DNA from 3 places in the Corallincola holothuriorum genome. Region 1 is predicted to be linked to each of the others. Evidence: riboswitches for the same ligand, from Rfam matches in the RefSeq annotation. Region 1 holds a riboswitch; each other region holds the start of a gene.

Region 1 (10,382 bases):
CGGTGTAGTTTGTCTGATTAACATTAATCATCGGCGAAAACCAACCAGCGAGGTGTGCGTTGGTTTCACTGACGATATAATATTCACGCCCACCATTGGAGTAATTCAACGGCGAAACTATATGGGTCCCTTTCTGCTCTTTAGCGGAAAAATGGGTTCTATATAGCGAGCTACCCGTCGCGTTATAACTTATTTTTAAGTCAATAAGATCTGCTGGCAGCAACAGAGACGATTTAAGCACTTCTTCAGGAGGTTGAGGTACAACGGGATCCGGATCGGGTGAAGGTTCAGGCGTTGGTGTTGGCTCAACCCCTGGAGAAGGCTCAGAATCGCCACCTCCGCCACCTCCACCGCAAGCTGTTAAAGCAACGGAGAGTAGGAATATTAAAAACCCCTTTCTTCCTTGGTACATACTACAACCCTTCCTATTTCAAGACTGACTATTTGAATTTGTTAAAAATTTAACGCGATATTGTTATGTATGCGTTAATTTTAGTCAACTATTTGTTAGCTTTGACTAACGTTTTGTTTATACTTCCAGATCAAAGGTGAGACCATGTGCCGGACCACATCACACTTTGACGACGCCTTGGATCGATAGGGTCGGATCGATAGGGTCAGAGTCATTGATCGATAGGGTCAGAGTCATTGATTTCCGGAAAGCCCTTTAAAGTCCGCAGACTTTCGATCTCCACCTCGGCCAAGCGGACTTGTCCTGCGCCCCGTCTGCTTGGCGATCTGTTCTTTGAAGCGCCCTTCTCCCAGCACCCAAGCCTTATTGGTCGCATCGCGGACCTCTTTCAACGTATAGTCAGGAATATGATGCCTAAAGAGGGCTTGATAAGCCGCCTTACGCAATAAAGGCGTCGCGCCGAGCGCAATATAGCAAGGGTGTGGAGTCAATAAAGCGATCGCTTTGTCCAACGCATTCCCCTGATAACTCGACCACGGATATTCCGCCGGATGCGCAACCATGTCTGCCCTTACCGGATTAAGTTCTATATAACGACTGACCAACAGAAAATAACGTTCACAATCCACCAGCGCCGATTTATATCGACCTTCCCATAACGTGCCACTCCTTTGGTAGGTTTGATTAATGTAACGAACATAGAATCGCCCCAAAGATTGCATTAACTGACTCACCCCCTTTTCTGTTGCAGGTGTCATCAGCAAATGCACATGGTTCGTCATCAACACATACGCATGCACACTGACAGCGTACTGCTTGGCGTACTGCCTGAGCCTATCCAAATACACGGCGTAATCTTGCTCCGCAAAGAAGCAGGCCTGTCGATTATTACCACGTTGAATAACGTGTTGAGGAATACCGGGAAGATTTAAACGAGGGAGCCTAGCCATCACGTCAGTCCTTTGACATAAAACCTTAAAACTAGCCCTGTCCGGCAAAAAATCAACTTCGCTGATAGCGAAAAATACACAATAAAAAAGCCGCCAAAAATGGCGACTTCGTAGAAAGTCAACCTAATCAAAACAAAGACCAGCCAAAATTAATGACTCTGACCCCTTTGATCGATCGACTCTGACCCCTTTGATCTGACCCCTTTGATCCTTTGATCTTAATAAAGGATAGTTTAATCCTGACGATTGTTTTTTTCGCCACAATAATAAACCTTTTGAGCATCAGCATTACTAAGAGACAAGTCATCTCCCTCTCCATGCTCATCAATACCATTCTCCCCGAATGAATAAACTATTTCTTTTCCTTCATTACGTTCAACCATTATAACGTTTCCCCAAGCATCGCTAAATATTTCCCGGTCTAGGTCGAAGGTCTTTAGTTGCAAGATATCGTGAGTGTCAAGCAGCCTAACTATAGACAATTGATAGTCAAGACATCTCAACAGAGATTTCCCAGTAAAGTTAATTAAATAAGGAAATCTAAGGGAAAATAGGATAGTCAAAAACAAGATTCCAACGACAAAAATACAGATCTTTAGAAATGTTGACATACCTATCTCACCTTAGAATAGCCTTAAACAGATAATGAAAAACTTTCTACTAGAAAGCTACTCCACCGGCATTGTGAAGTGAACCTGGGTCATAAGTTCGATGTGTCAATTGACCACCTTGAAAGTGATCTTTCATTTGCCAAATCGACTTAATCCATCTCTTATCCTTATATGGTAAAGGTATAGCTACTGCCGAGAGAGGATCTTTACCAGTGTATAGAGAGCCAAAACCGGATACAGTTATGCCTGAAAGATCTCTACTCAGAACTTGTGCCAGGCTTCCATATCCAGGGTCATCAACCGGTGGCGTTGCGCTGTTACACGCTAGCAAATCGATATGGCCTTCTGGAGCCATTTTATCTCGCAGAATATCTGATAACTTCCAGCTTTTTCTTTCGCTATTACTAAGTCTTGCATAGCCGTTAGGGTGAATACTAATACTGCCATTTTCACCGACCATCATAATACCTGGTTTACCATGTTCTAAAAGTGATAATTCATGGACTGATTCATTTTCTAATCCACCTATAAACCCAACAAAATCATTAGCATTCATATAACCATGGTCAGTTCCGTTAACGTTAACTCTTGCATGCCCATTGGGATCAACAAACCCTGTCGGATTCCCCCCAACATACCCATAAGTATTCAACCCACCGTTCAGGCCAATCGGGTCACTCTGAATATACCGCCCAGTGTTGGGGTCATAATCCCGGAAGTAGTTATAATGCAGCCCACTTTCACCGTCATAGTATTGGCCCGGGAAGCGCATATTGAAATAGATCTTCTTGCCATCACCGTCGGGATCCATAGGCAGCATCACATTTTAAATGATTCCTTGGTTTCACCCATCCAAAAGCTTGCCTTCGATCAATGAAACTGTAGTTCACCAAACACCACATCTAGTGCCTTATGCTTTTTACTGCCACTATATATACAGATTGTGGTCCGCACACATGCGCAAGCATGGGGACAATAGGGAATCCGGTGAGAAACCGGAGCTACCCCCGTAACTGTATCTGGTTGGTACGCTGCATCTTCTGTCCATATCTGATGGGCAAAGCCACTGGCTTAGCGCTGGGAAGGCGGCAGTTAACTCAATACCAGAAGCCAGGAGACCTGCCGCAATCACCAATGCCATGCTGGGCGGGGTGCACCAGTGCAACATGAATGATTGGGCGATATGGTCAGCGCTAGTTGATGTTCGCCTACTTATCATGCTGTGACTATTTGCCCTCGCTTACCATCGCCCTACATCAATCTAAGCAGTACAGAATAATAAGTTCAGGAGATGAACATGCAGCAGGTCGTGATTAAACGGGATGGCAGTCGCGCCCCTTTCAACCCCAAACGGATCCAGTTGGCGATACAAAGCGCTTGCGAAGTGGTCGGCATTCGTTCGGCAAAAATAGCTGAGCAGATCACCGAGCAGGTAGCGAGTCAATTAGCACCGCTTTCCGAGTTGCATATCGACGAGATCCAACAAGCTGTGGAAGACAGCTTGATGGCCAGCGAGCAAAAAGCGGTGGCCCGCGCTTACATTGAGTACCGTCACGACCGCGATCTGGCCCGGGAAAAAGCCAGTCACCTGAATCAGGAAATACGCGGCTTAATGGAGCAGAGCGACCTGAATCTGCTGAATGAAAACGCCAATAAAGACAGCAAGGTGATCCCCACCCAGCGCGATCTGTTGGCGGGTATCGTCGCCAAGCATTACTCCCGTCGTCATATTCTGCCAAAGGATGTGGTGAGCGCCCACGACCGGGGAGAGTTGCACTACCATGACCTGGATTACGCGCCGTTTTTTCCGATGTTTAACTGCATGCTGATTGATCTAAAAGGGATGTTAGAGCAAGGCTTTAAGATGGGTAACGCGGAGATCGATACGCCAAAATCGATTGCCACTGCCACGGCGGTTACCGCACAGATCATCGCCCAAGTAGCAAGCCATATCTATGGCGGCACCACGGTCAATCGTATCGATGAGGTACTGGCACCTTATGTCACCGCCAGCTACGAGAAGCACTTGGCGACAGCTGCCGAGTGGCAGGTATCGGATGCCGAGTCGTTCGCCCAAGCGCAAACCGAAAAAGAGTGCCATGACGCGTTTCAGTCATTGGAATATGAGGTGAATACCCTGCACACCGCCAATGGCCAAACGCCGTTTGTGACCTTCGGCTTTGGTTTGGGTGAAAGCTGGCAAGCCAAACTGATCCAACGTTCCATTCTGCAGAACCGTATTGCCGGATTAGGCCGTAATCGCAAAACCGCAGTTTTTCCGAAACTGGTGTTTGTCATTAAAGAGGGCCTTAACCGCAGCCCGCAAGATCCCAACTACGGGATAAAACAGTTGGCCTTGGAGTGTGCCTCGAAGCGCATGTATCCAGATATTTTGAACTACGAGCAAGTGGTGCAAGTCACGGGTTCCTTTAAGACACCGATGGGCTGCCGTAGTTTCTTAGGTCAGTATGAAGAGGACGGCGTGGAGGTTCATGATGGCCGCAACAATCTGGGCGTGGTTAGCCTTAACCTGCCAAGGCTGGCGATGGAAGCTGACGGTAACGAAAAGAACTTTTATCGTTTGCTTGATGACCGCTTACTGTTGGCCAAAAAAGCGCTCGATTCGCGCATCGCCCGCTTGGAAGGTGTCAAGGCACGCGTCGCACCGATCCTTTATATGGAAGGCGCTTGTGGCGTGCGCTTAAAAGCCGATGATGATGTACTGCAACTGTTCAGGAATGGCCGCGCGTCTATTTCCCTCGGCTATATCGGCCTGCATGAAACCATCAACGCACTCTACAACCAGCAACAAACGGCTACCGATGCGCACCCATTCGATGACCAAATGTTGCAGCAAAAAGCGCAAGCGATTGTTGCGCATCTGCGTCTGACGACTGAACGCTGGAAACGGGAAACGGGCTTTGGCTTTAGCTTGTATGCCACCCCCAGTGAGAACCTCTGCAGCCGTTTCTGCCGCTTAGACACCATAGAGTTCGGCATTATTAAAGGGGTAACGGATAAAGGCTATTACACCAATAGCTTTCATCTCGACGTTGAGAAAAATACCAACCCCTATGACAAGCTCGATTTTGAGATGGCCTACCCTGCGATCAGTAATGGCGGCTTTATCTGCTACGGCGAATACCCCAATTTGCAGCATAATCTGCAGGCGCTAGAAGATGTGTGGGATTACAGTTACGATCGCGTGCCCTACTACGGTACTAACACGCCGATAGATGAATGCTACCAGTGTGATTTCACAGGCGAATTTGATTGCACCAGCAAAGGCTTTACCTGTCCTAGCTGCGGCAACCATGATCCAGCCAAGGTATCGGTGACGCGTCGGGTTTGCGGCTATTTAGGCAGCCCAGATGCGCGGCCATTTAATGCTGGCAAGCAGGAAGAGGTAAAACGCCGAGTGAAGCACCTGTAATGCACCTAAACGCCTATTACCCTGTGGATGTGGTCAATGGCCCCGGTACCCGTTGCACCCTGTTTGTGTCAGGGTGCGAACACCAGTGCAAGGGCTGCTATAACCAGTCGACTTGGCGTGCTGACAGCGGGATCTTATTCACCTCAGAGATTGAGGATCAGATCATTGCTGACCTCAACTGCACGCGGATCCGCCGCCAGGGGCTATCGCTGTCAGGCGGCGACCCCTTACATCCGGCCAATCTGGACGCTGTATTGCATCTACTAAACCGAGTTCGCAACGAGTGCCAGGGCAAAGACGTTTGGTGCTGGACCGGTTATCGTTTTGGGCAACTCACCACCGAACAGCAGCAGGTCACCGCCCTGATAGATGTGCTGATCGACGGCAAGTTTGAGCAAGCATTAGCATCGCCAGAACTGCCTTGGCGTGGCAGCAGTAACCAACAAGTCATTACACTCAACTGCACCAAATGATATCTTTAATGTGCGCTCAAGATAACAGACGGATAAGCAGCCAAATGATCACGCGTATGTTCCAAGACTTCCGAGTAGAGATCCGAACAGAGCGTGGCGCGTTGTTCAAACGTTTCACACCCCAATCGGCAAGCGACTGGACAGTAATGATAGAGATGTTCGAGGGATGGCGAGCGCTGGATTTCTCTGAACAAATACTGACGATGATTGATGAGCAACAAGCCATCAGCCAGCAAGAATACACGCTGCTCGCCAGCTATTTTAAATTTGGTGAGATGCAACAAGAGAGACGCGTGTTTAAGGTCACGATCCATCGACTAACCGCGACTCATCATCTGTTACGCCCAGCCCTGCTCGCGGGGTGCTCAGCTACTCTCTGTAGTCTGCTGTTCGGCACGCTCTTTCTTTTGATATACAGCGCTGCAATCGCCCCTCATGCAGATATCACCTTAAGCGTATTCTTATTGGCTCTAATAACACTACCACTGGCAATGATTGCTGGCGGTTGCTTCGGACTGCTACAAAGGCAGTGGAAAGAGACCAAAGTGATGGGATTTGTGATGGCCACATCGGTACCACCGATGCTTCTTTTTTGGTTGCAATTTCGTTCAGTGGAAGCGTTGCCAGAACTTGCGTTTGCAACCGCCACTCTAGCAGGCGGCGCTGCTTATCTGCTCTTTTTAAAGCTATTCAAACTCAGCCTACGGGAACAGTATCTGCGGCTTTTTCCCAAATAATCTCACCAACAACACAGATTCACCGCGGTTGATCAGGCTTATTGGCATACTCCAGTTCGCAGTTACTGCTTTTGAACGTTAACTGCGGAGGTGGCTCAGAGAACAACAGCGATACCACGCTACTTTCAGGCACTTCAAATACAGCTTTGCAGCCATCGCTAAAATATATCGTCCGCGCTTTATAATCGATTGATTCAAGCGTTTCTGCGACCTTTGGATGCGCGGCGATAAAATCGGTCATCACTCGCAAATCTTCTGCCACCTGGTATTTAGGAGCCATCATGGCTAACGACACTGAAGAATAAATCAAACATAGCAATCCGAAACCAAGCTGACGCATCTAATAACACCTCCGTAAGAACTCCAAGTTTAGATAGCCTGCCATGGCGTGTCGAGACAGAGCCATTCTCATCGCTCAGTCTAATACTCCGTTCTGCGATAAACAGCCCCTGAGTCCCTTTTCAAAACGATCATGATCGGCCCGATTTCCACCTATCACAACAACGCGGCTATCGTCACACTGCTTTAACGGGCAGCTAGAGAGCACACCATTAACGACATTAAATGCAACGTTGCCCTGTGAGGTACGAAATACCCCCTTTACCCGCTCAAATGGCAATTCGGTTAGCAATGCATAGAGCGGCAGATAGTCAAAGGTTAGCGACCCTGATGCGATCCAACTTGTGCTGAGCATCCCCATATCTTCATTGCTATCGATCCTTACCAAGCCAGTAAGATCTTTGTCAGTCAGCTCGATGCGCTCATCACTCAAAGCGCTCTCATTGGTCGCCACACCGACGGCTGCGGAAACACCGACGCCAGTCGTACCAGTATCAGGATCTTTGCCTTTAGCTGGTGCGGCAAGCCACCCCAGCGCTAACTCACCCTGACGGGTCTGCTTAACCGGTAGATGTTGTAAGTTCAACTCGGTAAGAAATTGCTCTAACGCCTCAAGCTCTCCCCCTAGATAGAGATCCGACTTGTTGGCAACAATAAGGTCTGCCACCTGATGCTGTTGAATAAAGGTGTCATGGCGTCGATATTTTGAATCACTTAAGTTACGCGCATCCACCAAAGTAATGGTGGCTTGCAACTCAATCACATCCTGATAGTGAACAGCTGACAGCGCAGCAATAATCTCCTTCGGATGACCCAAGCCTGTGGGTTCAATGAGTAAACGGTCGGGACGAGCCTGTTTGATTAATTGGTTCAGCGCCACCTGCATAGGTACGCCTGCGGTGCAGCACATACAACCGCCGGGCACTTCCCGAATGAACAACGTGCCGTTATCACCCTGCGCGGCCTGCGGATCGCCACTGATTAAGGCCGCATCGATCCCCACTTCGCCAAATTCATTCACTAAAACGGCCCAGCGCTCATCGGCCGGTTTATCTTGCAACAGCTTCATGATCGCTGTCGTTTTACCGACACCAAGAAAGCCGGTGATGATATTGGTGGGGATCGCCTGAGTAATAATTTTCACGAGCAAAAATCAACTAAGAATCTCGGGGGAGGCCAGCTTATCATGGCTTGATGCCAATTCAGAGCCAGCCTGCAACAACCTAATTATAATCAGACAACGCGGCGCAGTTTCACGGCATAAAACTAGCGTACCGGCAGCCAAGTGAAAGCTTATTCTAATCAACTCCGTTGTCAGAACTGTTCACTGTTACTGTAATTGGAACGCCTTCGCCTGACGCCGCTGCTCTGTTGTGCGACTCAACAATGCTTGCTGAGTTAACAGTTCATCACCAAAGAACAAACCATCCAGCTTTTTCAGAGCATCAAAATGATCTGTGAGCACTTGCTCTACCCGATCTAAACGCTGCAAGGTCATTGGCGTACAGGATTGGCCATGCAGATCATCATTGACGTCCAATAGATGGGAACGAAAACTCTCTACCAGAAACAGATCATCGAGTGCTGAAGGCGTGGATAAAGCTTGTTGCCAGCGCTGAACAAAGCCTTGCACCCAATCAAGTACCTGTTGCTGTGCTCCTGCTTTTTTAAGAGCTGCGTACTTACGCTGATAGGCCTGCAACGCCAGTCGCTTCTCTAATTCGAACAGCGACATGATCTCCCGCTGCGACCAAGTACTCTCTTTTTTCAGCAAATAGCCAAAGAAATTGCGCGTTTCCAGCCGCTCCACACTGTGGAATAGCGGCGCATCCAGCCCACAACTATTAAACTCACTGAGCGGATCAAAGGTGTAGCAGTAACCAAAATCGAACAGCGAGATATCATGGCCATCAAACAGAATATTACCGGGGCACAGATCCCACTCGATGATCCCTTGAAGTTCGAAGTTAACAACAGTATCAAATAACTGGGTCAGCACCACTTCATTGAATTCGGTTAACAAGTTTCCCTCAATCCATGGGGATAACATCACCCCATGTTGGAACGACGCATACACAGTCGGCACAACATGGGCAAACGCTTTGCTGGTTGCAGCTTGGTTTTTTAGCTGCTGAAAATCCCGCCGTCGCTGCACTTCGTTGAGAAATGAAGTTTGCCCATCGACATTCTTAACCAAACTCTCAGGCCGTTTCAGTTTTAAGTTCCAATCTTTACCATCAACACGGATATGGTAAACATGGGCGGTTAGACCGCCGGCAAAGGTCTCCACGACATAAGCTGAATCAGCGGTGGTTTGCCGCAGTTGCGCCAAGGGCAAAGGCAATAGCGCCTCATTCCCCACGACAATCTCCTGCCCCGAGGCAACAAAATCTAACTGTGACTGCTGGCGCTGTTGTTCACGGTTCATATCCATTCCTATACAGATGACTTAAAAGCATGGCAGGATTATCCCCATCTCCTTTAACAGAGATCATCCACCCTTAGGGTGGAATCTTTTATTTTCATACCAGCTTATCGCAACACGTTGACTACGACACGGAGCGCCGCACAAAACAATGATCGCCACAGAAGCCTTGGCAGTTAGTTCTTTGGATGCTGCCCCCTGCACAAACGAGCTGAGCCCGTTAGACCCCCTGTGGCAACTCAATCCAGCACTGGCAAATCCACCGAACACACGAATAACGCTACTTCACGCCCCAACAGGCTACGGCAAAAGCAGTTTGGCAATGCATTGGTTAAGCCAGTGGCAAGGTTGTTGTTTCGGCATCAAACTCGACCCGAGCGATAATCTGCTCAGCGCCTTTGTCATCCATCTCACCCAGGTGCTGAATTTGCCCACCATCGCCGCAGAGCAAGAGCTAAGCCAGGCCTCTGACAACGCCATTTTGAGTGTATTAAAAGCTCAACTTCAGCAATGGCAACCCAGTCAACCCGCGCTACTGGTGTGTGATAACTTACACCTGATCACTGAGCCAAGCATTCAGCAACTGCTGCTCTTTCTGTTCGATTTAGGCTTGTTCAAACTGATCCTCTGCTCGCGCCATGCCCATGCTGACTGGCTCAGCCATTATGATTTGCAGGGTGAGCTTTCCGTGGTAGACCGTCACGACCTGCAACTGAGCATGGCACAGGTGACCGCACTCACCCAGTCGGTAGACACAAACTTATCCACCGAGTGGCAACAGCAAACACAACAGGCTTTACAGGGCTGGCCCGCCCCCTGGCGAATGGTGTTGCGACTGTGTGGCCGCGGCGTTCCCTCGGATCAGGTCGACCTTGATGAGATCGGCGCCAACTTGTCCGATTACCTGGTTCAGCAAACGATCCAACCCCTACCTCCCGCACAACAACATTTGCTGCTGTCATTAGTCCCATTTGCACAGTTTGATGACGCGTTACTCACCGC
Region 2 (10,382 bases), 160 kb from region 1:
GATCGTCACGCACGCATTTGCTGCCGGGTAGGATCACCAGATCTGCCGCAGGCATGGCATCCCCCATTTTTATCCAGATAAGGTCGACGGCAGGGTTTAAGCGCAGGGGATCCAGATCGGTATGGTTACTTATTCTGGGCAACACGGGAACGACAATTCGCAGCTGGGCTTGCTCTTTCAGCTGCGCGGCGTTAATGGCGTCTTCTGCATCCAGTTGCAGATCATGCAGATAGGGGATGACACCGAGTACCGGCTTGCCTGTTTCCTGTTCCAGCCAATCCAGACCCGATTGCAGCAAACTGATATCGCCGCGAAAGCGATTGATAACAAAACCAACGACGCGGGCCTGTTCACTAGGGGATAGCAGGGCCAGCGTTCCGTGGAGGTGGGCGAATACGCCACCACGGTCAATATCGGCAACAATAATCACCGGGCAATCCACCGCTTCGGCAAACCCCATATTGGCGATGTCTCTATCCCGTAGATTGATTTCGGCAGGGCTGCCAGCCCCTTCAACCAGGATCAATTCATACTGCTCAGCCAATCGCTGATATGAACTCAGCACCGCAGACATAGCCACGGTTTTATACTGGTGGTAATCAGTGGCATCCATATCTGCAACCGGATGGCCGTGAATGATCACCTGGGCGCCGATATCCGTATTGGGCTTTAGCAACACCGGGTTAAAGTCGGTATGAGCAGCAAGCTTGCAGGCTTCTGCTTGCAACGCTTGCGCGCGACCTATTTCACCACCATCGGCGGTGACAGCACTGTTGAGCGCCATATTTTGTGGTTTAAATGGCGCGACCTTGACGCCTGCCCGCTGAAACAGGCGACAAAGCCCTGCGACAGTGATGCTTTTGCCTGCGTCCGATGTCGTCCCCTGCACCATCAGTGTTGGGGCTGGGGCAGAGAAGGATTGTCTGGTGGTCAAAGCCTAACTCCCCATGCCTGCGCTGCGGCGACGTAAAATAATCAGGAAAAACAGGCTACCGAGTGCCGAGGTGATAACGCCGACAGGCAGTTCTTGCCCCGGTAGCAGTTTACGCGCCAGCACATCGATCCAAACCATAAATAGTCCCCCGGCCAAGCAAGTGGCTAGCAGGCTGCGCAGTACATTAACGCCTAGTAACATGCGTACCAGGTGAGGGATCATCAGGCCGACAAAGGCGATGCCACCGCAATAGGCCACCAGTGTGGCAGTGATTAAGGAGCTGAGCAGCAACATCACCACGCGCAGGCGGGCGACATTGACACCTAAGGTTCGTGCGCTCTCTTCGCCCGCTAAAATGGCGTTTAACTGCCGGCTGAAGCCGATAAAAAGCAGTAAGCAGCTGCTGGTGACAACGACCGGCAGCCATATATTATCCCAGCTGGCGCGGGTAAAACTGCCTAAGGTCCAAAACAGCACCGATGCGGTGGCCTGAGGATCGCTGGTGTAGAGTGCCAAGCTGGTCATGGCACTGAGCATAAATGAGGTGGCCACGCCCGCCAGTAGCATGCGCTCCACTTGTCCCGGACCGGAGCGACTGCTCATCGCCATCACTAAGATAACGGCCAGAGCACTGCCACAAAAGGCCCCCAAGGGGAGACCGATGCCATGGCCTATACCTAGAACAGCAATGACGATCACTGCCCCCAGCGAAGCCCCAGAAGAGATGCCGAATAGGTAGGGGTCAGCTAACGGGTTACGAGTGACGGTTTGTAATACCGCTCCAGACAGTGCTAGCCCCGCGCCGGCAACAAAGGCCAAAATGACCCGAGGTAAGCGAATATCGATAACGATACGCTGTTTGATCGCGCTGACATCACAACTGCCCCCCAAATGATGGCACAGAGCATGCCACACATCTGCTGCATCGATCTGGGCAGCGCCGAAGCTGGCTGCGAACAGCGGTGTTGCTAATGCAAATAGCAGTAGCGCCATTATTACCAACCAGCGAAAGGCGGGCCGTTGCCATAACTGCTCAGGCATGGTCACCTCCCGGTGGCTTATTGTTTGCGGTTAAGTAGCCATAGTGGTAGGTAATGCGCGGGTGACCATGGTCCGGGTGTTGATCGATACTGCTGCAGACTCCAAATACCTCACCGAGCATGCGTTCGGTTAATATTTCGTCAGGGGTTCCTTGGCCAATCAGTTTGCCCTGATCGATCAACAACAGCTGATCACAAAAGGCGCTGGCCAAATTCAGATCGTGGATCGATGCGATCACAGTGATGCCCAAGTGTTTGGCTAGCTCCAATACCTGAATTTGATAACGCACATCGAGATGATTGGTTGGTTCGTCCATCAGCAACAGCTTAGGACGCTGCACAATAGCGCGGGCGATCAGCGCGCGCTGTTTCTCGCCCCCAGACAGATGTTCAAAGGGCTGCTGTGCTAATGCCGTTAAACCCACCTGTTCAATGGCATCATCGACCAGTTGCAGATCATGGTGGCTATCCAATGCAAATGCGGCTTTATGGGGAGTTAACCCCATCCGTACCACATCACGCAATCGCAAGCCGAAGTTACCGGTGGTTTCTTGCAGTACCACAGCCACTTGCTGCGCAACGGTGCGCGCCGAGTGCTGCCATAAATTCTGACCGTTAAGGCGTACTTGACCGCTGGATGGTTTATTTACTCTATATAGACATCGTAGCAAGCTGGATTTGCCTGCGCCATTTGGCCCGATCAAGCCAACAAATGTGCCACGGCTAATCTGGAAATCTATCTGTTGCAGAATATGGCGACCATCAGCTTGCCAGCCAAGGGCGTCCACCTGCACCAGCGGTTGCTCTTGATTGGGCATCAGTGGTATCGCCTGTGATGCTGAGGTCGATACAGATGTTTAGCTTGGATATGCGCCACATTGCTTCCATTATTGAGCGCGGATTTTTAGGCGGGTTGACCGGAATTGAAAGCTATAGATCTGGTTCCGGTAAACACTGCCCTGAGTAACCCGCTCAGGTGTTATCACGCTATTGCGTGATACAAGGTTCAGTTTTAACGGATGGCAGGTCTCCTGGCTCACAGCTTCTGACTGCACGCCTTCCCAACCCTTGGAGGTCAGTGGCGAGTGTGCAGCGTTCTGTTTACAGTTGCGGGTACAGCCGCGGTTTTGCACCGCGTTCCCTTTTAAGCCTGTATGGCACCATCGTTACCGCTGTGGTTATCGATCGCTTACTTAGCCACAACGAATTGGTGGCGAGATTATCCGGCATATTGCTGGAGACAACAAGTTATTAACAGGTATGAACCGTGTGCTGACTCAGTGTTGCCACTGTAAGCCAACGACAGCGCCATTCTCATAATATCCGGTGCGCACCGGATGCAGTGGTTTAGCGGCCAGGCCTTGTAACAAAATAGCCAAAACCGAACCATGGGTGACGACAACTATGGCTTGATTCACATGAGGCTTGACGATTTCAGCGAGAGTATTTTGGCTACGTTGCCAGACCTCTCTGACACTTTCGCCGCCGAGCGGAGCAGCATCGGGAGAGCCATCCACATGCAGATTACATAGTGCTAACTGATGATGATCCATATCGGTCAGCTGCATCCCTTGCAGTGGGCCAAAATGGCGCTCTCTGAGTCCGCTGAGCGTGGTCAAGGGCAGTTTATGTTGCGCAGCTATGCATTGAGCGGTATGACTGCAGCGGGCTAAGTCACTGCTATACACTGCAGCTAAACAGGTGGTTTTCAGCAGCTCAGCAGCTTGTTTTGCTTGCTGTTTGCCGCGCTGAGTCAAGGGGCTGTCTAAGTGACCTTGCAGTCGATGTGTTTGGTTCCATGTTGTCTCACCGTGCCGCACCAAGTAGATATCTGTCGTTGCCATGAGTAAGCACTGACCCCCTGTCAGGTATTTGGTAACAGCATCCACGCCAGCCAAGCACTCATACTGATGCTTGCTACTATCGTAGACAAAAGCACAGCGGCTGCCACTTCAGCTTCGCTTTGCTGATGCTGGTGGGCGAAGGCGTAAGCATTGACTCCGACCGGCGTTGCTGCCAGTAGCACGGCAACAGCACCGTCTAAAAAATCGAGCTGCCATAGGAAAGTTACCGACCACCATACCAGTACCGGCATTAAGCCGACTTTGAGCAAGCTCATAATTAGCACCCGTGGTCCGAGTCCTGTTAGGGAGTATTTGCTGATAGCGATCCCTAATACCAACAAGGAGCAGGGGATCGCGGCGTCCCCAAGCCAGCTAAGAAGTTGCTGAATTGGTTTTGGTAGCATCAGCCCCATGCCGTTGGCAACAAACCCCAACAGCAAAGAAGCGACTAAGGGGGTGGTGAGGGTCTTCCTCAGTGCACGAAAAAACAGTCGCCAATGAGCCGTGTTGCTTCGTCCTAGCTCCAGAGCGATACCGCTGATGGTAAATAGCAACGCACTGTGAAAGGCGATGATCATAAATGCCGGCGCCATACCGGGTTCACCAAATACAGCTAATACCGCAGGGATCCCTATCAGTACGTTGTTGGAGTAGGTTGACCCCAGCGCCACACAGGCGCGTTGTGGATGACTTAGGCGATAGCCACAGGCAAACCAGGCGATGGTGAAGATGATGAATTGGGGCAGGTAATAGCTGGCAAACAGTCCCCATGGAATGGACGAAGGCCACTGGGTATGCAAGCTTCCGTTAAATAGTAAGGCGGGCACCAGCAGATTAAAGGTGAGCGCAGCGATCCCTTTGTAATGGTGCTCGGCAAAACCTGCAAAACGTCCGAGACAGCCGCCAATCAATATCATCAGAAAGACGGGCAGTAATATGGTGAAAACGGGTGCCATGATGCCAGTGGGTTACGAAGTGATGACATTACTTTAGGGCGGATCTCATTTAAGAACAATGAATTAGGCTTCTCTTAGGTTGTCTTTCGCTATTTATTGGCTGTGGCTAAAAAAAGAGCGAAATAGATCACACCTTGAACCAATAATCATACTGGTAGTGCCATGGCCTCACTTTTTTCTCATAAGGTAGTCAGACAAAAATTTATAACGAAAAGAATCGCACTAGCGAACAAACACTGGGAGAAGCGCAATGAGTGACAAAAAGGAGCTATTTCATCCGTCTGCTGAAGTGATAGCGAATGCCACAATCAAAGATTACGACAGCCTGTATCAACGTTCGATTGAAGATCGAGAAGGTTTTTGGGCGGAACAAGCCAATGAGCTTGAATGGTATGAGCCCTGGGATAAGGTGTTGGATGACAGCAATAAGCCATTTTTTAAATGGTTTAGTGGTGCTAAAACCAACATTGTTCACAACGCCATTGATCGCCACCTGCATAATGCCACCCGCAATAAACTAGCCATCATATGGGAAAGTGAAGCCGGTGAGATGTGCAGTTATTCCTACTATGCATTGAACCGTGAAGTGAGCCAGATGGCCAACACGCTGAAAAGCATGGGGGTGAAGAAAGGCGACATCGTTACTATCTATATGCCGCAGATCCCTGAGCTGGTGTTTGCTATGTTGGCCTGTGCCAAGATCGGTGCCGCTCACTCGGTCGTTTATGGTGGTTTTAGTTATGAGGCCCTTGCTGCGCGGATTGCCGATGCCAACAGTCATGTATTGATCACCGCGGATGGTGGCTGGCGCCGGGGTAAACCGACCAATTTGAAAGCGATCGCCAATGAAGCGATGAAGCGCTCGCCGACAATTGAAGTGTGCATCACGGTTAAATACAACCAACTGGACGTGGAAATGGAGTCAGAGCGTGACTTCTGGTATCACGATTTGAAAGCCTTACCGATCGCATCACCTAAGTGTGAAACGGAAGTGCTTGATTCCGAAGATATGCTGTTTGTGCTCTACACCTCGGGCACCACGGGTAAGCCGAAAGGCATGGTACATACCCACGGCGGCTACAGTGTTTATACCGCGACCACTCACCGTATGGCATTCGACATTAAACCTGACGATCGTTGGTGGTGTGCAGCTGATCCCGGCTGGATCACTGGCCACAGCTATATCGTCTATGCACCGTTGATCAACGGCTCGACCATCATGATGTATGAAGGTGCGCCAAACTACCCGTACCCCAATCGCTGGTGGCAGATGGTGGAGAAGTATGGCATCAACGTGATGTATACCTCACCGACCGCGATCCGTGGCCTGATGCGCTTTGGCGATCAGTGGCCGAAGCGTCATGACCTTTCTAGCCTGCGTCTGTTGGGGAGTGTTGGCGAGCCGATTAATCCAGAAGCATGGCGTTGGTTTTACGACGTGATTGGTGGCAGTCGTTGTCCGATTATTGATACCTGGTGGCAAACTGAAACCGGTGGTTTCATGATCTGTCCGTTACCTATTACCCCGTTAAAACCGGGCTCGGCAACCAAGCCTTTTTTTGGTAATGAGATTGGTGTGGTGGATGACAATGGTGATGAAGTGCCGGCAGGGGAAGAGGGTAAGCTGGTGATTAAGAACCCTTGGCCTGGTATGGCACGGACGATCATGGGGGATGACCAACGCTATGCCGATCTTTACTGGGGTGATTATGGCGACAAGGAGTATTACAAAGCCGGTGATTCGGCGAAAGTCGATGATGATGGCTACATTTGGGTCATTGGTCGCATGGATGAGGTACTCAAAGTTTCCGGTTATCGTTTAGGTACCGCAGAAATTGAGAGTGCGTTAGTGAGTCACCCATTGGTATCAGAAGCGGCTGCTATCGGTTTACCCCACGAACTGAAAGGTAATGCGATCCATACTTACGCCATTCTGAAAGAGGGCGTTGCCGGTACCAATGAACTGGCGCAGGAGTTAAAAGCGCATGTGGCGGCAGAGCTTGGTCGTATTGCTCAGCCGGAAGATGTCACTTTTGTTGATGCATTACCGAAGACACGTTCAGGCAAGATCATGCGGCGAGTATTGCGCGCCCGAGCCTTGGGGCAGGATGAGGGCGATCTCAGCACGTTGGAGGAGTAGTCCACGTTTGTAGCAGTAAATGAAGGCCGGTTTTGACTGGCCTTTTTTCTGAATGTTTTATTGACTGTGCTGATGTTTAAGGCTGCGAGAGGAATTGAGATGACAGAGAGCAAGATCGCCTTTGTGACTGGTGCAACCGGATTTCTCGGCGGTCACTTGGTGCGTCAGTTAACCGATACGGGTTGGACTGTCTACGCATTAAAACGTGCCAGTAGTGATACCAGTGCGCTTGCTGATCTTGCTGTTTTTTGGATTGAAGCCGACTTGCTGGATATCGACAGCATTGAGGAAGCATTGCCAGCTCATTGTGATGCCCTGTTCCATGTTGCCTCAGATACCAGTGTGTGGCGGCGCCATGATGACAGGCAAACCCGCATCAACATTGATGGCACGCGGGCGTTACTGAAAATGGCTGAACGGCAACGTATTGGCCGCTTTATCTATACTTCGAGTATTTCAGCTTATGGTTTTCATCAAGGCGTCATTAATGAGCAAAGCCAGAAGCTAGGTAAAAACAGCGGTGTTAACTATTTACATACCAAATGCTGCGCAGATCAAATGGTGATTGAAGCCGCTGGGCGTTTGGACACGGTGGTGCTCAACCCTTGCCATATTATGGGGCCGGGTGATCGACACAATTGGATGCAACTGTTTCGCTTGATCAAAACCAACAGGCTGCCAGGGATCCCTCCCGGCGGCGGCCCTTTCTGCCACGTGGCAGAAGTGGCACGTGCCCATATTTCGGCTTATGAGCAGGGGCGACGAGGTGAAAACTATATTCTTGGTGGGCAGTACCACCAGATGAAAGAGGTCTGTGAGCAGATCGCAAAGCTTCAGCGGGTGCCACTGTCAGCCAAGGTCATCCCTGCATCATTCTTACTGCTGATTGGTTACTGCAAGCAGGCATTGGCAGCACTGACCAACAGGGAGCCAGATATTACGCCAGAAAAAGCTGCCATGGTGTCAAAAAAAGTGATGGCGGATAGCCATAAAGCAAGGGAGCAATTTGGTTATAACGATCAGGTGCCACTCACACAGATTTTGAGCGAAACTAACGACTGGCTCGTTGCAAAAAAACTTATATAGTCTTGCATTGTTAATAAGTGTGTCAGAAAATTTAACACTGTTTTGTACGGCTCGTCTTGGTTCACACTATTCCCCGTAACTTAGTGCTTTTCCATCGATTTTCATCATATTTTCGAAATATTGCCTAATATTCTTAGGGTGGTTTGCCGATAGAGCTTTGAAGTTCTGAATAACAAATCTGTTACTGCTGTTAACGCAACGAGGTTGGGTTGTCTTTATGAATCTGCTTAAAACACTTTCTATTGGTAAAAAAATTGCCATCATTACCGGCGTATCGGTAGCAAGCTTTGTGGTGTTGCTATCGGTTATCAGTACCAATGTGAGTGATAACTCAGAACGATTGTCTGAATTGAAAGAACGTTTGTATCCGATCCTGCAGGAGGCTCAGTCGAGCGTTGTTGCCGTTAATCAAGTGGCCGAAGGGCTGAGAACGGCGGTGATGATTGGCGAAGAAGATATGTTGGAGGGCGCGGATGAACAGATGGCTGCGCTGAAAGCAAGTTTAGAGGTGTTGAACGGCTACGGCGCTGACAGTAAGGCATTAGCTGATATATCCAGAAATTTGAATAGCTATTTTAATAGCGCCAGAGCATTAGCCTTTGGCATGATTGAAGGCACAGTGTCGATGGAGCAGATGGCCTCCCAAGCCGCAGCCAGCAACGCTGTCCTGGAAAAACTTCAGAATCAACTTATCGAGTTTCGCAGCCAGGCGCAAATGGCTGTAGACGAGCGTGTTGAACAAGCGAATCAAGCCAGCCAATGGACCTTGGGCTTTTCTATCAGCCTGGGGGTGGCGACGGTCATTTTGATTCTACTGATTGGCTGGTCTGTGTCTGCCAACATTACTAAAGGGATCCGTCAGGTTAGTCGTTCACTAGAGGAGATTGCCAGCGGTGATGGTGACTTAACTGTCCGGGTTAACTATGACGGCAAAGATGAGTTGGCTGATCTGGTGAGCTACTTCAATCAGTTTGTCGACAAATTGCAGGGGTTGATCCGACAAACGGTGGATAGCGCGTCATCATTAGGTGATATGGCTGAGCAGTTATCTCGGGTCAGTGCACAGGCGAATGCCAATATCGCTTCTCAGACCAATGCGATAGATCAGACAACCGGCGCATTAAACGAAATGTTTGTCAGTGTTGGTCATATTGCTGAGCATGCGGCAGAGGCCTCTAATTCCGCATCGCAAGCCAGCGGTGACTCCAGTCAAGGACTGACATTGATGGAGGCAAGTGTTGGCTCTATTAACGAGTTGGCTGTTGAAGTCGAAAAGACAGCTGGCGAAATCTCTCGGCTGGAAAGCTACACCAGTAACGTTGGCAGCATTCTCGATACCATCCGCGGTATCGCTGAGCAAACCAACCTGCTGGCATTGAATGCTGCGATTGAGGCGGCGCGTGCCGGTGAACAGGGCCGAGGTTTTGCCGTTGTTGCTGATGAGGTGCGTTCGTTGGCGAGTCGCACTCAGGATTCAACGCAGGAGATCCAGCAGGTACTGGAAGAGCTGCAAAACGCGTCAAAGTCTGCGGTTGAATCGATGAGCCGGGGTACAGATATGGCAAGCCACAGCGTTGAGCAGGCAGAGCACACCGGAACATCACTCAACAGTATTACTAACCAAGTAGAAGCGATCTCGGGTCTTAATGACCAGATCGCGGCAGCAACAGAAGAGCAAAATCAGACGTCAGAACTGATACGTACTTATGTTGAGGAGATCCAACTGATGGCGCAGGACGCGATGAGTAGCACCTCTGAGCTGGAGGGCGTTAGCCAATCACTTGTGGATGTGAATGAACAGCTGTCGCAAGTGGTTAATCAGTTCAAGGTGTAGATAAACCATAGGTGCCGTTAGAGCGCCCATCCTATTTCCGTTTGGAGAATGAAATGAAACTAAAAGCACTTACCGTGTTGATAGCTGCGGTGTTGGCCGCACCATCAGCATTTGCAGAAGATGATCAAGCGCGTATTGATAAGCTTGAACAAAAAGTCGCCGAGTTGGAATCTCAGGGGCAAGTTCATAGCTGGCTCAATCGCTTTAATGTCAATGGTTTTGCTACCGTTGGTATGGGGCGTGCAAGTAATGATGCTGGCTATGCCGACTATGACAACGACGGTTTTGACTTTGAAAATGACAGCATATTGGCAGTACAAACCAGTTATGATGTTAATGATGATATCTCTGCCACTTTGCAACTTGTGACAAGAGGTCGCCAAGACTGGGATCTAAAAGCTGAGTGGGCTTTTCTCTCCTACCAATTTGATGACGCTACCACTATACGTGGGGGCAAATTAAGACTGCCTTTGTATATGCTTTCCGATTATTTGGAAGTAGGTTATGCCTATCCATGGGCAAGACCGTCGGAGGAGGTGTATGGCGTG
Region 3 (10,382 bases), 480 kb from region 1:
ACCGAGAGTGGAGCGTTCTGCGGATGATTCGTCTGGCACCGCTAAGCCACTGTTCAGTGATAGCTTTAAGCTGCCCGCGTTCAAACAGATTGATCGTCGCCTTGTGTCTGGTGCTGCCCTGTTTGGTGTCGGTTGGGGTATGGTTGGGCTTTGTCCTGGCCCGGCATTAGCCTCCCTCAGTTTTGCCGGAACTCAGCTGCTGCTGTTTGTCGTAGCGATGACAATCGGACTGTGGTTGGCGAAACGCTTCACTTAGACCTATTCGGGGATGAGTTCGCAGGCAGATGCCTGCTGACTCATCTGTTTTTCCCGAAATGACACCTCCCTAAATGTTATTAACGACAACCCCGTTCTTTGCCTATCGAATAAACGGCTGTTAACCAAGTCACATTCGAAATAAATTAATTAAGAAAATACGCAATTCACTATTTATATTGATCTCAACCCGCCTTTCCTTTGTAACCCCCATGTTAATTTTCCGATCGTTATCTGCTGAGTAGCGATCCTAGCCACCGCAGAAACAGCATATCGACATCGTGAGTGGTGAGGTGGGATGAAAATTAAAGGGTTGTTGCTGTTTGCCAGCGTATTGCTTTTGGTTTTAACCAATGTATTGGCCAATGAACAAGCTGATGGTACGCCAAAACCTCGTGCGGCAATGACTGCCGATCACAGCAAATTTGAACAACTGGATCAGGCGTTTGATTACGCTCCGGACGTCACCGAAGCCTGCTTGGAATGCCATACCGAAGCCGCTGAACAGGTACATGACTCATTTCATTGGCGTTGGGCTGCGAAAGTAGACGGCAAAATGGTAGGCAAAGGCGAGAACGGTTTTAACAATTATTGTGTCGCTGCCCGCGGTAATGAGAGCTGTACTCAGTGTCACGCTGGCTATGGTTGGCGTAATGATAAATTCGACTTTGAAGCGGAAGAGAATGTCGATTGCCTGGTGTGTCATGACACTACGGGCACCTATAAAAAATCCGCGGCCATGTCTGGCCACCCTTACTACGAAGATACCTTGATTGGTGGTCAACTGATCCCCGCCGTGGATCTGCGCCGTGTGGCACAGAATGTCGGCCAACCACAGCGAGAAAATTGCCTCTCTTGCCATGCCAACGGGGGCGGAGGTAACGGTGTAAAACATGGCGACACCGACATGTCATTGGTTGACCCAGTGCATGAACTTGATGTGCACATGAGCAGTGACAAGCTCAATTTCAGTTGCCAAACCTGTCATAAAACTAGTGGCCATGAGATCGCCGGACGTTACAACGGCAAGGTGGCATTTGTTGATCACCAATTAGATATGGGACGCGCCGAGCGTGATGGCAAAAACCTCTCCTGCGAGTCCTGTCACGGCAACAAGCCCCACGATCAAAGGCAACTCGACAACCACACCGCCAAGGTAGCGTGTGCCTCCTGCCATATTCCGGAGATGGCCCGAGGCCCTTACCTGACCAAATTGAGTTGGGATTGGTCCACCGCGGGTCAGCTGAAAGATGGCAAGCCATTCTCTGAAGATGCGCTGTTCGACGGTGTGGAAGCCCATCGCTATATGTCGAAGAAAGGCACCTTTACTTGGGGTAAAAATGTGGTGCCAGAGTATCGCTGGTACAAAGGTGAACTGCAGCAGAAAACTCTACAGGACGTCATCGATCCGATGGCTGCCCCTATTGATATTAACCCGCCGACCGGTGACTACCGTGATCAGGATGCCCGCATCTGGCCATTTAAGATCCATCGCGGCAAACAACCCTATGACACTGAATTTAATCGCATCCTGCCGATCAAGCTCTATGGCAAAAAAAGCTCCGGTGCATTTTGGACTGAATTTGATTGGCAAAGAGCATTGCAGGTAGGGGCTGACAATAACCATGTTGAATTCAGTGGCAGTTACGGGTTTATCGAGACCAATGGCTACTGGCCTATCAAACATATGGTGGCGCCCGGTGAGCAAGCGGTGGACTGCATTGAATGTCACCAGCAACAGGGGCGCTTGGCGGGGTTGAACGATTTCTACCTGCTGGGACGAGATTCCCATTCGCTGGTCGACGCCTTCGGTGCCCTGGCTATTTTTGGCGGCCTTTTCGGTGTGGCTGGCCATAGTGGCTATCGCTATCTGTCGGCACGGCGTCGTGCCGTTAATAATGCCAAAACTTCTTGAGTCAGGAAAACAACATGAGTGCTGTGGTTGTCATTTTTAAGAGATTTGAACGTTTCTGGCATTGGGCGCAGGCGGCGATGGTGTTGCTGCTGATCGTGACCGGATTTGAGCTGCACGGTTTTTTCCGCTTGTTTGGTTTTGCTGATGCCGTGTCATTGCATGATTGGGCTGGCTTCTCGTGGGCGGTGTTACTTGTGTTGGCATTCACCTGGATTTTCACTTCCGGGGAGTGGCGTCAGTATCTGCCGCGACTGGAGGGACTTGGCGCCACCGTGCGTTTCTACCTGCTTGGCGTATTCAAGGGTGAGTCACATCCCCATCACATGACACCGGCACAGAAGTTCAATCCGCTGCAGGGAGCTGGTTATCTGGGGATCGTGTTCGGGTTGTTGCCGTTACAAGTTGCCACCGGCTGCCTTTACTTCTTCTTCCCTGAATTACGCGCGGCCGGTTGGTTGCAGAGCATTGATTGGGTGGCATGGCTACACACCTTTAATGCCTATTCCTTGCTCAGTTTTCTGGTGATCCACCTGTACATGATCACCTTCGGTAAAAGGATCTCCTCCCATCTGCGGGCGATGATCACCGGTAAGGAAGAGGTTTAGCAGTGTTTGAGAACCGGAAATAGAACATACATTTGTGATTGGTTAAGAGGTTAAAGAGATGAAAAAAATAGTCTTAGTAATGATTGCCGTGATGCTGTCGTTCAGTGCCCACGCTGATGCTGATAAAGGTAAAAAGTATTACCTCAAGTATTTGCGTCCCTATTTTGAAATCAATGGTCAGGAGTTTGCGTCAGAACATCTGAAAGTCGAGTGGAAGCGCTTCTTTAAAAATGACGGTAAGAAGTTCATCAAGAAATTCTCCAAGCAGTACCCGCAAGCACAAGAGTTTTTGGAAAGTGACACCTTTCAAAAGATCGCCCCGGATGTCGCTGATTTTGCCATCAAGTATGCGGCTGACAGTGGTGAATTAGCTGACTGCAACTAGCCGGCCTATAAAAACAATAAGAGAGTTTTCCAATGAAGAGATTAACTGGTGTGGCTGCCGCCGTGCTGTTAGGGCTTTCTATGCCCGCGATGGCGGATCTGAACGATGATGTTGAAGCACTCAAGCAACAGGTGCGCGAGTTACAGAAAAAAACTGGCGGAAATCATCTTAACTTCAGTGTCGATTATCGTGTGTCGATGGACAACATTGAGTATGAGTTGGCGGATGGTTCGACCGCCTCAAACGATGACTTACTGGCTAATCGTTTGTGGTTGAATATGGGCTATCAGTATAACGAAAAGCTGCTGTTTCGTGGACAGTTGGCTTACAACAAAGCCTTTGGCGATACCGCCATGCATAACCAACGTAACGAATCAGGCTATGCGGATTTTGATTGGGTGGTGAGTGAAAACTTAGACGACAACACCATTAAGGTGAAACAAGCCTATTTCCTCTATTTGGGGGATGCCTTCTTCGGTAATGAGCAGCTGCCATGGACATTCAGTTTGGGTCGGCGTCCTTCGACCACTGGCTTTCTCGCTAATCACCGCGAAGGGTTCGACAAAGCCAACTCACCGCTGGGTCACTCAATCAACGTCGAGTTTGATGGCCTGAGCTTGAATCTGCGGTTGGAAGAGCTGACTGGACTCACAGGTAATGCTCTGAAATTTTGTGCGGGACGGGGATTGAGCAATGCTACTTCCCGTTTCAGTCCAGCGGGAACCGATTACGCCAAAGATCCAGACAAAACCGACGACATTGATATGGTGGGCATTATCTTTACCCCCTATAACGACGGTCAATACGATGTGAAACTGCAGGCATATCATGCCAACAACATGATTGGTCTCGATATGAATGACATCATGATGACAGGTGAGCAGACCTTCTATGATTTCGGTGATCTGAATAACGTTACCTTGTCAGCCGAGATGAACGGGGTGGGGGAGTTTATTAATGATTTCCTCGACGGCACCCGTCTGTTTGCCTCTGTTTCTATGTCGCAGACCGATCCCAACAGTGATATGGCGATGTTGGGATCAACAGAAGATGAGCGTGGCTATTCCTATTGGTTAGGGGTCAATGTACCGGGCTTCTTCGACGATGACTCGTTTGGTTTTGAGTTCAATCACGGTTCCAAATACTGGCGCTCGTTCACCTATGGTGAAGACACCATGATAGGCTCCAAGATCGCCGCACGTGGCGATGCCTACGAGGCCTACTACAATCTACCGCTGGTGGATAAGGCGCTGACACTGCAACTGCGTTATACCTACATCGATTACGACTATACCGGCAGTAACGGTTTCTTTGGCAATGCCACCGGCACGCCAATGCGTATTGACGATGCTTGGCAGATGGCCCAGATGATGGGGATGCCGCCACCGGTAAAAAATGCGCAAGATATTCGCGCAGTGATCCGTTATCAGTTCTAGTTGAACGGCTGCGAAGATGACAAGGCAGGGAGCTCTTCCCTGCCTTTTTTGCTTGCAGGACTTATAACCAATGACTGATCTAAATCAACAAAATGGCATTGATAACGATTCGCATTTAGATTACATTTGCCTTCATCGAAGTTTGGAGGCGTTTATGTTTGTTTGCATCTGTCATGGCATTACTGATACTCAGCTGAAAGAAGCCGTGGCAAACGGTGCTCAACGTTTGGCTGATGTGAAACGTTCGATGGGCGTTGCCAGTCAATGTGGCAACTGTGCTTGTAAAGCCAAGCAGGTGATCCAAGTGGCTTTGGCTGAAATCGATGACTCCTTGTTTGTCAGTGCGGCTTAATATCGTTTTATCACTCCCGCTCCTGCGCTCCGCTGAATGCTTTATCTTTTCCTCCGCCATACTGAAAGCCCTCTTTTGTTCTCAGTGCACTTGCACCTCGAGCTTGCTCAAGGGGTGAGACCTTTGCCCCATCTTCTTGGCTAACTCATTGTGACGACTTGGGTCGCTCGCTATAGTGGTTTTACTTATCTGATTCCTCACAGGGATGTTGCTGTGACAAACCTATTTGAAGGGCGCTCTAATCGCTTGGTGCTGTTGATATTTTTAGCGGTTGCCTTGTATGCGAGTTATGCGCTGATCCAACCCTATATACAGCCGATTATTTTGGCTTTATTGATCGGTATGCTGACCGTTCCTGCCCATGATTGGCTGGTCGTAAAGTTCAATGGTCGCAAGAACAGTGCAGCCATTGTCAGTTGTCTGTTGCTCTCTTTAGTGCTGCTTATTCCGTCGATTTTGGTGATGATAGCGATCCTTAAACAGGGCGTCAGTTATTCCAGTACCGTGCGAGAGTGGGCTGACGGTGGCAATGTCCATCAGCTATTGGGTCATCCTTGGGTGATCAAGATAAAGCAACTACTTGGCCAACTGCTGCCTGAAGACGCCCTGCATCCCGAAACCATTAAAGCTAAAGTATTGGATGTTGGCAGCGGCATGGGCAAACAGTTTGTCGGCATCTCTACCGCCATGCTGGGCAGTATCACCACCTTTTTTCTGAACTTTACCCTGATGCTGTTCGTACTGTTTTTTGTACTGCGGGATCATGAAAAGTTGATCCGGTTTTTCCGCCACGCATTACCTTTGTCGCGTAGTCAGGAAGATGCATTGTTGGCTGATATTAAAAAGGTCAGCAAGTCAGCCTTACTGGGCTCATTGTTGACTGCCATCACTCAAGGCTTTGTTGGTGGCATAGGTCTATGGATGGCAGGCTTTCCGGCGCTGTTCTGGGGTACGATGATGGCGTTTGCATCGTTGATCCCCTTTGTCGGTACCGCCTTAATATGGGTACCCGCCGCGATTTACCTGTTTGTCACAGGGGAGACTGGCTGGGGCATCTTTATGGTGGTGTGGGGCGTTGTCGTCGTTGGTTCTATTGACAACTTCCTGCGGCCTTTGTTTATGCAAGGGGCATCGATGAGTACCGTAGTGGTGTTCTTTTCCTTGCTCGGTGGCTTACAGGTATTTGGTTTGATTGGGCTATTATATGGGCCACTGATCTTTTCTATTACCCTGGTGCTGTTTCATCTATACGAAAAAGAGTTCTCTAATTTTCTCGATGATCAGGACGGCCGTTAATATTTTGCCGACAGGGGGTTGCGGTCATTGGATATATATTGGTTAATTGCGAGGAACGATTATGTTTGTGGTGATTTTTGGACGTTCAGGCTGTCCTTTCTGTGTGCGGGCAAAAGAGTTAGCGGAGAAGTTAACTGAGGATCGTGACGACTTTAAGTTCCGTTACATCGATATTCATGAAGAGGGGATCAGTAAGGCCGATCTAGAAAAAACGGTTGGTAAGCCGGTAGAAACGGTGCCGCAGATCTTTATCGATCAGGAACATGTTGGTGGCTTTACCGAGTTTGATGCCTATGCCAAAGAGCATTTGCAGTAGGCTTTCCCGCCATACCTATCTTGCAGAGGGAGTTTTCTCCCTCTATTTATCGCACTTGCCAGTTCTCTTGCTAGAAAAGCAGGCTTAAAACACCCACTTCTTATCTTTAATCAGATTAATTAGCATGTTCTTGCGGTAAATTTAACCTGTTTTGCGCTGCATAAACGACTGCAGGTGGCTAATTGTCATCGCTTTTTGTTTAGTCAGAACATCCACTTAAGGGTTTAGGCACCCTATTTCTGTCTCGCTGTTTTAAAAAGGAATTGAAAATGAGATTGATACCCGCCCTCTGTTTTATTGCATCTGTTTTACCCTGCACTTTGCTTGCTCAAGATGAGATGTTGAGTGCTGAAGATCAGGCTTATCTGGCATGGTCTTCGGAGTTCTTATCATCGCTGGATCCGCAAACCGGCGAGATCCTGTTGCCGGGCAGTATGGCTCGACTTCATGTGTCGGATGATTTCTATTATCTCGACCCGCAAGATGCCGAGCGTGTGCTCAGCGAGGCTTGGGGAAACCCGCCAGGCACTGGCGCTTTAGGGATGTTATTGCCTGCTGGGCAGACTCCGCTGGACGAGGATTCCTGGGCGGTTGTCATCTCATTTGAAGAAGATGGTTATGTTTCTGATGAAGATGCCTACAACATTGATTATGACGAACTGTTAGAAGAGATGCAGGCGGATACCCGGTCAGAGAGCGGTGAGCGCGAAGCAGCAGGTTATGGCTCAATTGATTTAGTCGGTTGGGCAGCTCGACCTTACTACGACAAAAGTCGTCATCAACTCTATTGGGCGAAAGAGCTGGAGTTTGACCACGATCCCAATCATACCCTGAACTACAGCATCCGCAGCTTAGGTCGCAAAGGCGTGCTGGAGATGAATTTTGTTGCTGGTATGAACCAACTTGATCAGATCAATGGCAGTTTAGATAGCGTACTGGCGATGGTGAACTTCGTTGATGGTCATCGTTACGAAGATTTTGACCCCACCTATGATGAGGTAGCAGCTTATGGCTTAGGTGCGCTTGTTGCCGGCAAACTGGCGGCGAAAACGGGTGCTATTGCCGGTTTTTTGCTGCTGTTGAAAAAGTTTTGGTGGCTGGCTTTAGTTGCCATTGGTGGCATATTCCGCGCTATCACGGGTAAGAAAAATTAGTTTTTGAAGGTTACCCTGTAAACCTTGCGTCGCCGACGGGGATATTGGGGTCAACACCTAGCGTGAGTTGATGCTCTCCGAATGGAGAGCATTGAGCAAATCTAATTTTTGCATTTGTAATGCTCATTTTTTATTTAACTTCTGTATATCAAATCACCTTTTAAACACTATATGTTGACGTAAATCAATTCTTGAACCACTATATGTGCCGAACGGTTCCCAAGGGCTTCTTCAATAGAATGTCCACGGATTAATAGGGAATGCGGTGAATTAGTGGTGTTTTTTTCGCTAATAATTCCGCAGCTGCCCCCGCAACTGTAAGTGCAGAGCCACGCTCAATAGCCACTGGAATGAGATTCCGGGAAGGCGAGTCAAGGCGAAGACGCACAAGCCAGGAGACCTGCCGTCGCGGTGTGTTTTTCGCACCAACTAACTGATTCGTCAAACATCGGGCGGGGTGATCCGGTGTGTGGCTCGACCATGCCCGGCTGTTCGCCTGAACGCTAGCATGGCTGGCGTCATACCTTCCCCTGCCTTGTCGCTACGGAGTTCGACAAGGTGAATAACAAAAATATCTCAATTGCCAAACGTGATGGCCGCCATGAACCGCTCGATCTGGATAAGATCCATAAGGTACTCACCTGGGCGGCAGAAGGGCTTGATACTGTCTCTGTATCTCAAGTCGAGCTTAGAGCACATCTGCAATTTCACGACGGAATTACCACGTCAGATATTCATGAAACATTGATTAAGTCTGCGGCGGATCTGATCTCGGAAGAGACACCTGATTATCAATATCTGGCTGCCCGGCTGAACATCTTTCATCTGCGTAAAAAAGCCTATGGCCAATACACGCCGCCTTCGCTATACCAGCACGTGGGTCGGTTGGTGGATCTGCAACGTTACGATGCCCAGCTACTAACGGATTACAGCATGGAAGAGTTCGCCCTGATGGATGGTTTTATCGACCACCAACGGGACTTGGACTTTGCTTACGCTGCCGTGAAGCAGCTGGAAGGTAAATACCTGGTTCAAGACAGGGTGAAAGGAGAGTTCTACGAAAGCCCGCAGTTTCTCTATCTGCTGATCGGTGCGTGTTTGTTTGCTAACTACGACAGGTCCATTCGTCTGGATTATGTACGTCGCTTTTATGATGCGGTGTCTACGTTCAAAATCTCTTTGCCAACGCCGATTATGGCGGGCGTGCGTACGCCAACTCGCCAGTTCAGCTCTTGCGTGTTGATTGAATGCGGTGATTCGCTGGATTCTATTAACGCCACCACCTCTGCGATTGTGCGCTATGTCAGTCAGCGTGCGGGTATTGGTATTAATGCCGGACGTATTCGCGCGCTTGGTTCATCTATCCGAGGGGGTGAGGCCAATCATACCGGTTGTATTCCATTCTTTAAGCACTTCCAAACGGCGGTGAAATGCTGCTCTCAGGGCGGTGTTCGTGGCGGTGCTGCGACGCTGTTTTACCCGCTTTGGCATTTAGAAGCAGAAGAGTTGCTGGTACTTAAAAACAACCGCGGTGTGGAAGAGAATCGGGTTCGGCATCTGGATTATGGTGTACAGCTTAATCGGCTGATGTACCAACGTCTGCTAAAAAATGCGGACATTTCACTGTTCAGTCCGTCAGATGTACCGGGGCTATACGAGGCGTTTTTTGCTGATCAGGATGAGTTCGAAAAGCTCTATCAGCAATACGAGCAAGACACCAACGTTCGCAAGAAAACCATTAAAGCCGTTGAGCTGTTTTCTCGCTTATTACAAGAGCGAGCGTCAACGGGCCGTATCTACATTCAGAATGTTGACCACTGTAATACCCATAGTCCGTTTGACCCGGCTAAAGCGCCGATACGTCAATCTAACCTGTGTCTTGAGATCGCGCTACCTACAACGCCACTGCAGGATATTAATGACAAAGAGGGCGAAATCGCGCTTTGTACGTTGGCGGCATTTAATCTCGGTGCGCTTAAGTCGTTAGACGAATTAGCCCCACTTGCCGATCTATTGGTGCGTGCATTAGACAGCTTATTGACCTATCAGAACTACCCCGTGCCTGCGGCGCAGCAAGGCTCGCTGAAACGACGCACTCTGGGTGTGGGTGTGATCAACTATGCCTACTATTTGGCCAAAAACGGCGTGAAGTATTCTGATGGTTCAGCGCTGGGTTTGACCCACCGTACCTTTGAAGCGATCCAGTATCATCTGCTGCAAGCATCTAACCAATTAGCGCGTGAACAGGGCGCTTGTGATGCCTTTGCTGATACCACCTATGCCCGAGGCGAATTGCCGATAGATCACTACAAAAAAGATGTGGATGGTTACTGCGATGAACCGCTGCATTGTGATTGGGAAGGGCTACGCGCTGACATTCTGCGTGATGGGCTACGCAACTCCACCCTCACTGCATTGATGCCCTCTGAAACCTCTTCTCAGATCAGTAATGCCACCAACGGTATTGAACCCCCGCGAGGCTTTGTCAGTGTTAAAGCATCGAAAGATGGGATCTTGAAGCAGGTGGTTCCTGAGTTAGAAACACTCCGTGATAGCTACGAACTGCTATGGAATATCCCGAGTAACACGGGCTATTTGCAGTTGGTCGGAGTGATGCAAAAGTTCGTCGACCAAGCTATTTCTGCCAACACCAACTATGACCCCGCGC

The links. Region 1 has a riboswitch for cobalamin ahead of nrdD (anaerobic ribonucleoside-triphosphate reductase). Riboswitches for the same ligand answer to the same signal wherever they lie in the genome.
Region 2: another riboswitch for cobalamin. It lies ahead of DU002_RS04805 (ABC transporter ATP-binding protein); the one in region 1 lies ahead of nrdD (anaerobic ribonucleoside-triphosphate reductase).
Region 3: another riboswitch for cobalamin. It lies ahead of nrdA (class 1a ribonucleoside-diphosphate reductase subunit alpha); the one in region 1 lies ahead of nrdD (anaerobic ribonucleoside-triphosphate reductase).

The regions. Positions count from the first base shown of each region.
Region 1 is NZ_QPID01000002.1:582,061-592,442, reverse strand. It holds gene DU002_RS05585 (hypothetical protein) at 1-412, opposite strand, end outside; gene DU002_RS05580 (transposase) at 646-1,362, opposite strand; gene DU002_RS19340 (hypothetical protein) at 1,596-1,745, opposite strand; gene DU002_RS19420 (RHS repeat-associated core domain-containing protein) at 2,023-2,793, opposite strand; cobalamin riboswitch at 2,901-3,114, shown strand; gene nrdD (anaerobic ribonucleoside-triphosphate reductase) at 3,271-5,406, shown strand; gene nrdG (anaerobic ribonucleoside-triphosphate reductase-activating protein) at 5,406-5,879, shown strand; gene DU002_RS05555 (hypothetical protein) at 5,924-6,616, shown strand; gene DU002_RS05550 (hypothetical protein) at 6,636-6,956, opposite strand; gene DU002_RS05545 (CobW family GTP-binding protein) at 7,032-8,093, opposite strand; gene DU002_RS05540 (protein kinase family protein) at 8,286-9,383, opposite strand; gene DU002_RS05535 (LuxR C-terminal-related transcriptional regulator) at 9,532-10,382, shown strand, end outside.
Region 2 is NZ_QPID01000002.1:426,089-436,470, forward strand. It holds gene DU002_RS04795 (cobyric acid synthase) at 1-892, opposite strand, end outside; gene DU002_RS04800 (FecCD family ABC transporter permease) at 938-1,975, opposite strand; gene DU002_RS04805 (ABC transporter ATP-binding protein) at 1,968-2,792, opposite strand; cobalamin riboswitch at 2,979-3,154, opposite strand; gene DU002_RS04810 (histidine phosphatase family protein) at 3,252-3,818, opposite strand; gene DU002_RS04815 (AEC family transporter) at 3,839-4,774, opposite strand; gene acs (acetate--CoA ligase) at 5,025-6,914, shown strand; gene DU002_RS04825 (NAD-dependent epimerase/dehydratase family protein) at 7,014-8,000, shown strand; gene DU002_RS04830 (methyl-accepting chemotaxis protein) at 8,218-9,834, shown strand; gene DU002_RS04835 (porin) at 9,888-10,382, shown strand, end outside.
Region 3 is NZ_QPID01000002.1:102,521-112,902, forward strand. It holds gene DU002_RS03435 (YeeE/YedE family protein) at 1-256, shown strand, start outside; gene DU002_RS03440 (tetrathionate reductase family octaheme c-type cytochrome) at 554-2,170, shown strand; gene DU002_RS03445 (cytochrome b/b6 domain-containing protein) at 2,185-2,775, shown strand; gene DU002_RS03450 (hypothetical protein) at 2,834-3,160, shown strand; gene DU002_RS03455 (DUF3373 family protein) at 3,193-4,596, shown strand; gene DU002_RS03460 ((2Fe-2S)-binding protein) at 4,751-4,948, shown strand; gene DU002_RS03465 (AI-2E family transporter) at 5,162-6,244, shown strand; gene DU002_RS03470 (GrxA family glutaredoxin) at 6,306-6,560, shown strand; gene DU002_RS03475 (DUF2167 domain-containing protein) at 6,830-7,714, shown strand; cobalamin riboswitch at 7,910-8,136, shown strand; gene nrdA (class 1a ribonucleoside-diphosphate reductase subunit alpha) at 8,273-10,382, shown strand, end outside.